DNA from 2 places in the Streptosporangium sp. NPDC000509 genome. Region 2 is predicted to be linked to the other one. Evidence: riboswitches for the same ligand, from Rfam matches in the RefSeq annotation. Region 2 holds a riboswitch; the other holds the start of a gene.
What was found. Region 2 has a riboswitch for glycine ahead of gcvP (aminomethyl-transferring glycine dehydrogenase). Riboswitches for the same ligand answer to the same signal wherever they lie in the genome.
Positions count from the first base shown of each region.

Region 1 (3,391 bases), on a different contig from region 2:
TCGGGCCTCGGCCGCGAGCTGGGTCCCGACGCCCTGTCAGCGTTCACCGAGACCAAGAACGTCTTCATTTCCGAGGAGTAGAAGCGATGCTGCGTTTGCAGGACCGTTTGCAGGACAGGGTCGCCGTCATCACCGGCGCCGGAAGCGGGATCGGCCTCGCCACCGCGCGCCGGTTCGCCGCGGAAGGCGCCCGCGTCGTGTGCGTGGACCTGGACGAGATGACCGGTCCGGCGGCCGCCGAGGAGGTCGGGGGGCTGTTCGTGCGGGCCGACGTGACCGACGAGGACGACGTCGCCCGGGTGTTCCAGACCGCGTTCGACACCTACGGCAGCGTGGACATCGCGTTCAACAACGCGGGCATCTCGCCGCCCGAGGACGACTCGATCCTGGAGACCGGCATCGACGCCTGGCGCCGGGTCCAGGAGGTGAACCTCACCTCGGTCTACCTGTGCTGCAAGCACGCCATCCCGTACATGCGGCGGCAGGGCAAGGGGTCGATCATCAACACCGCGTCGTTCGTCGCCGTGATGGGGTCGGCGACGAGCCAGATCTCCTACACCGCCTCCAAGGGCGGGGTGCTCGCCATGTCCCGCGAGCTGGGCGTGCAGTTCGCCCGCGAGGGGATCCGGGTGAACGCGCTGTGCCCGGGGCCGGTGAACACGCCGCTGCTGCAGGAGCTGTTCGCCAAGGACCCCGAGCGGGCACAGCGCCGCCTCGTCCACATCCCGGTGGGCCGCTTCGCCGAGGCGTCCGAGATCGCCGCCGCGGTGGCGTTCCTCGCCTCGGACGACGCGAGCTTCATCACCGGCTCGGAGTTCCTGGTGGACGGCGGTATCTCCGGCGCGTACGTCACCCCGCTGTAGACCCGCTGTAGACCTCGCCCCGCCACCTTCGCGACCGGCGGTGGCGGGATTTGCCCAGGCCATACCCCGGCCCCGATAACGTGCGAGGACGTGGGCCCATCTCCCATGTCCCCGGCGTCCGCGTGAGAAAGAGATCATGTCCCGTCCCGTCATCGGCATCACCTGCTACGTCGAGCCCGCGCGCTTCACCGTCTGGGAGACGACCACCGCGCTCCTGCCGTACGACTACGTCGACCACGTGGCCCGCGCGGGCGGGCAGCCGGTGATCCTGCCCCCCGCCGGCGACCCCTCGGCGCTGGTGGAGCGCCTGGACGGGCTCATCCTGGCCGGGGGCGGTGACGTCGGCCCCGAGCGGTACGGGCGGGAGCCGCACGAGCGGACCGGCTACGTCCGGCCGTTCCGCGACGACGCCGAACTGGGACTGGTCGAGGCGGCGCTGGAGCGGGGCACACCCTTCCTGGGGATCTGCAGAGGCATGCAGATCCTGAACGTCTCGCTGGGCGGCAGCCTCCATCAGCACCTGCCCGACGTGGTCGGCCACGCCGGGCACGCCCCGGCCCCCGGCCAGTACGGCAGGATGCCGGTGCGGCTCGCCCCCGGCAGCCACACCTCGAAGATCTTCGGGACCGAGACCGTGGAGGTGGCCCACTACCACCACCAGGCCCTCGACCGGCTCGCCGAGGGCCTCACCGTGACCGCCCACGCCGAGGACGGCACGGTCGAGGCCGTGGAGGTGGACGACCACCCCTTCGCCGTCGCCGTCCAATGGCACCCCGAGACCGACGACGAGTCGGCCCTGTTCGAGGCGCTGGTCCGGCACGCCGCCCCCTGACCGGCACGGATCGGTGCCGCGAGGGGATTTCGCTCGGCCGGTGCGGGCGGTTAGGCTGGCGGCGACACCGATGAACCCGTGCGGGAGAGCGTCCTGACAGCCAGACCAGGACCCCTGAAGGAGCAAGCCCTCCCCGCGAACCTCTCAAGGCAAAGGACCGTGCGGGTAGGTGCCCTCTGGAAAGCAGGTCCCACGACCTCGCCGAAGGTGAAAGTCCGGTAAAACCCGGATGAAACTCTCAGGCACCCACGACAGAGGGGGAGGATGCTCTCATCTGTCCCTTGTCTGAGGTGCGCACATGTCCCGACCTACGCCGCTGCGCGGCGTCCACGAGTCACTCGGCGCGACGCTGACCGACTTCGCGGGCTGGCTGATGCCGCTCCGCTACGGCAGCGAGTCGGCCGAGCACAAAGCGGTCCGCCAGGCGGCCGGCCTGTTCGACCTCTCCCACATGGGGGAGATCTTCGTGACGGGGCCGCAGGCCGCCGAAGCCCTCGACTACGCGCTGGTCGGCCACCTCTCCGCGCTGGAGCCCGGCCGCGCCCGCTACACGATGATCGTCGACGCCGAGGGAGGCGTGCTGGACGACCTGATCGTCTACCGGCTCGCCCCCACCGAGTTCATGGTCGTCGCCAACGCCTCCAACTACCCCCGGGTGGCCGCCGAGCTGACCGGCCGCGCCAAGGGCTTCGACGCCGCGGTGGAGGACCGCTCCGAGCGGTACGCGCTGGTCGCGGTCCAGGGTCCACGCTCCGTGGAGATCCTGGGCTCGCTCACCGACGCCGACCTCGAAGGGCTCAGGTACTACGCCGGCCTGCCCGCCGTCGTCGCCGGGCACGAGGCCCTCGTCGCCCGTACGGGATACACCGGCGAGGACGGCTTCGAGCTGTTCGTCGCGGCCGAGGACGCCGAACCGCTCTGGGCCGCCCTCACCGAGGCGGGCGCGCCGCACGGCCTGATCCCCGCGGGCCTGTCCGCCCGCGACACCCTCCGGCTGGAAGCCGGGATGCCGCTGTACGGCAACGAGCTGTCGGCCGGCCTGACCCCGTTCGACGCCGGGCTCGGCCGTGTGGTGAGGTTTGACAAACCGGGCGACTTCGTCGGCCGGGCCGCCCTCGAACCCCTCAAGGACGTCCCGCCGTCCCGCCGCCTGGTCGGCCTCGTCGCGACCGGCCGCCGGGTGCCCCGGCACGGGTATCCGGTGGTGGTCGCCGGTGACGGCGCGGTCGTCGGCGAGGTCACCAGCGGGGCGCCCTCCCAGTCACTGGGCAGGCCCATCGCGATGGCCTACGTGGACAACGGCCTGTCGTCAGGACTGGCCGTCGACATCAGGGGCAGCCACGAGCCGGTCGAGGTCGTCGCACTGCCTTTCTACAGGAGGAAAAAATGAGCAGCATTCCCGAGGACCTGCAGTACACCAAGGAACACGAGTGGATCTCCGGCATCGATGACGGCCTCACCCTCACCGTGGGCATCACCGCCTACGCCGCCGAGGCGCTGGGTGACGTGGTCTATGTGCAGGTGCCCGAGGTCGGCGCGACGGTCACCTCCGGTGACGCCGTCGGCGAGGTCGAGTCGACCAAGTCGGTGAGCGACATCTTCGCGCCGGTCGACGGCGAGATCGTGGAGGTCAACCAGGCCGTCGTGGACGACCCCTCGCTGGTCAACAGCGACTCCTACGGTGAGGGCTGGCTGT
Region 1 covers NZ_JBIAYX010000018.1:141,144-144,534, reverse strand. Annotated here, with positions in the region: gene ACFY3D_RS30420 (aldehyde dehydrogenase family protein) at 1-81, shown strand, start outside; gene ACFY3D_RS30415 (3-oxoacyl-ACP reductase) at 87-863, shown strand; gene ACFY3D_RS30410 (gamma-glutamyl-gamma-aminobutyrate hydrolase family protein) at 1,000-1,695, shown strand; glycine riboswitch at 1,767-1,865, shown strand; glycine riboswitch at 1,866-1,960, shown strand; gene gcvT (glycine cleavage system aminomethyltransferase GcvT) at 1,994-3,085, shown strand; gene gcvH (glycine cleavage system protein GcvH) at 3,082-3,391, shown strand, end outside.
Region 1: linked by a shared signal. The riboswitch ahead of gcvT (glycine cleavage system aminomethyltransferase GcvT) and the one ahead of gcvP (aminomethyl-transferring glycine dehydrogenase) in region 2 are both predicted to bind glycine.

Region 2 (3,391 bases):
GCTGGAATTGCACGCCTCGCTGCTGCGTTCCGGCGTGCGTGGGGCTCTGGGTCGGTGAGAGCCTGACCAGGCACTCGTACCCCCACGAGTGTTACGTTGAACAAACCGGTCGGAATCCAGCGAAGACGGAGCAGCCCGTGTTGCAGATGGAGGTCGTGGGCGTTCGAGTTGAAATGCCCTCCAACCAGCCGATCGTCTTGTTGAAAGAGACGCATGGGGAGCGTTACCTGCCTATCTGGATCGGCATGACGGAAGCCACGGCGATCGCCATGGCCCAGGCCGAGGAACCACCACCCCGGCCGCTCACTCATGACCTGTTCCGTGACGTGCTCGAAGGGCTCGGAGTCCGGCTGAGCACGGTCAACATCGTCGCCCTGCGCGACGGCATCTTCTTCGCCGATCTCGTGTTCTCCAACGGGGTGGAGGTGAGCGCGCGTCCCTCGGACTCGATCGCCTTGGCACTTCGCACCGGCGCACGTATCTTCGCGAGTGAGGATGTGGTCCGGGAGGCGGGGGTGATCATCCCCGACGACCAGGAGGACGAGGTGGAGAAGTTCAGGGAGTTCCTTGACACGATCACGCCCGAGGACTTCGGCCGCGCGGGGTAGGAATTTCGGTGCATTTACGCTTCACGACGCGCCGAGTGGGGTCGTTGACTGGACCTGGCCCCAGTCCTACGGTGCATGTGAACCCTGCGGCCGTGCGTAAACCCCCAGATCAGGCCGTGGGATGAGAGAAAGCCGGAGGTCCGCGTGGCGGTCAGCAGCGGCGAGGGTAGAAACGCCGATCAGGATGACCCGAAACGGCGCCAGTCGGCACGTCAGCGCGCGGGTGAAGAGGGTCTGCTGTTCGACGGGCAACCGGTGAAGGTGCCCGCCGACATCGGTTACCGGGGCCCGACGGCCTGCTCCGCGGCCGGCATCACCTACCGGCAACTCGACTACTGGGCGCGCACCGGCCTCGTCGAGCCCACCGTGAGAGCCGCCCACGGATCCGGCTCCCAGCGCCTTTACGGCTTTCGCGACATCCTGGTGCTCAAGGTCGTCAAACGGCTCCTCGACACCGGCGTCTCCCTCCAGCAGATCCGCATCGCCGTGCAGCACCTGCGCGACCGGGGCGTCAACGACCTGGCCGGGATCACCCTGATGAGCGACGGGGTGAGCGTCTACGAGTGCACCTCGCCCGACGAGGTGATCGACCTCCTCCAGGGCGGCCAGGGAGTCTTCGGCATAGCACTGGGACGGGTGTGGCAGGAGGTGGAGGGCTCCCTCGCGGATCTGCCCGGCGAACGTGCGGAGTCGAGCGAGGGCCCTTTAGGCGATCATCAGGCCGATGAGCTGGCCCGCCGTCGCAGAGCACGACGAACCGGGTAAACTCGGACTCGCTGCTGACCCTGTGCGGGAGAGACCCCGACAGCGAGCGGGGCGCCGAAGGAGCAACCTCCCCGGAATCTCTCAGGCACCCGGTACCGCACGGACGAGGCAACTCTGGAAAGCAGGCGCGCCGGCCAGGCGCGACTCACCGACGGTGCAAGCCTCCCGTCACGGGTAGGTGAAGCTCTCAGGTCACGACGCGTGAGACGGTCGTGATGACAGAGGGGGAGACCAGGCATACGCCCGCGCCCAGCGCCGGTCTCCACCCCGTCCCGGGAGGCTTCACAATGACCGACCTGTCATCGCTCAGCGAACTCGGCTCCCTGCCGTTCTCCACCCGCCACATAGGGCCGGACGACGCCGGCCAGACCCGCATGCTGGAGGCGGTCGGATTCGCCTCCGTGGCCGACCTGGTCGCGGTGGCCGTGCCCGAGGCGATCCGCTCCGCGGGGCGGCTGAGCCTGCCCCCGGCGGCCGGGGAGTCCGAGGCCCTCGCGGAGCTTCGAGTCCTCGCCGGGCGAAACACCGTGCTCACCTCGATGATCGGCCTGGGCTACCACGACACGATCACTCCGGGCGTCATCCGCCGCAACCTCCTGGAGAACCCCGGCTGGTACACCGCGTACACGCCCTACCAGCCGGAGATCTCCCAGGGCCGTCTGGAGGCCCTGATCAACTTCCAGACCGTCGTCTCCGACCTGACCGCCCTCGACGTCGCCGGTGCCTCCCTGCTCGACGAGGCCACCGCCGCCGCCGAGGCGATGACCCTGGCCCGCCGCGCCGGCCGCGGCCCCTCGAAGGTGTTCGTGGTCGACGCCGACGCGCTGCCGCAGACCAAGGCGGTGCTGCGCACCCGCGCCGAGCCGCTCGGCATCGAGCTGGTCGAGAGCGACTTCACCGCCGAGCTTCCCGAGTGCTTCGGGGTGCTCGTGCAGTATCCCGGCGCCAGCGGCAGGATCCGCGACTTCCGCGCCATCGCCGACGCCGCCCACGCGCGCGGTGCCCAGGTGGTCGCCGCCGCCGACCTGCTCGCCCTCACCCTGCTGGCCGCGCCGGGCGAGCTCGGCGCCGACATCGCCGTCGGGTCCTCGCAACGCTTCGGCGTCCCCCTCGGCTTCGGCGGCCCCCACGCCGCCTACATGGCGGTCCGCGACGGTCTCCAGCGCCAGCTGCCGGGCCGCCTGGTGGGCGTCTCCCAGGACGCCGACAAACGCCCCGCGTACCGGCTCGCCCTCCAGACCCGTGAGCAGCACATCCGCCGCGAGAAGGCCACCAGCAACATCTGCACCGCGCAGGTGCTGCTCGCCGTGATCGCCGGCATGTACGCCGTCTACCACGGCCCCGAGGGCCTGCGCAGGATCGGACGGCGCACCCACAGGCACGCCGTCGTGCTCGCCGAGGGCCTGCGTCAGGGCGGTGTCGAGGTCGTGCACGACACCTTCTTCGACACCGTGCTCGCCAGGGTGCCCGGCCGCGCCGAGGAGATCGTCGCCACGGCCCGCGAGAACGGCGTCAACCTGCGCCTGGTCGACGCCGACCACGTGGGCGTCACCTGCGACGAGAAGACCGAGCCGCTCCACCTGGAGCAGGTCCTGGCCGCCTTCGAGATCAGCGGCGCCGTGCTGGCCGACCTCGACGCCGCCGCCCACGACGCGCTGCCCGCCGCGCTGGCGCGGGTCAGCGACTACCTGACCCACCCGGTCTTCCACAGCCACCGTTCCGAGACGGCCATGCTGCGCTACCTGCGAAGGCTCCAGGACAAGGACATCGCGCTCGACCGGTCGATGATCCCGCTGGGCTCCTGCACCATGAAGCTCAACGCGACCACCGAGATGGAGCCGATCACCTGGCCGGAGTTCGCCGGGCTGCACCCCTACGCGCCCGAGGACCAGGCCGCGGGCCACATCGAGCTGATCGGGGAGCTGGAGCGCTGGCTCGCCGAGGTCACCGGCTACGACGCCGTGTCGCTTCAGCCGAACGCCGGCTCGCAGGGGGAGTTCGCCGGGTTGCTGGCGATC
Region 2 covers NZ_JBIAYX010000012.1:29,378-32,768, forward strand. Annotated here, with positions in the region: gene ACFY3D_RS22355 (MerR family transcriptional regulator) at 1-58, shown strand, start outside; gene ACFY3D_RS22360 (bifunctional nuclease family protein) at 138-608, shown strand; gene ACFY3D_RS22365 (MerR family transcriptional regulator) at 753-1,373, shown strand; glycine riboswitch at 1,389-1,481, shown strand; gene gcvP (aminomethyl-transferring glycine dehydrogenase) at 1,661-3,391, shown strand, end outside.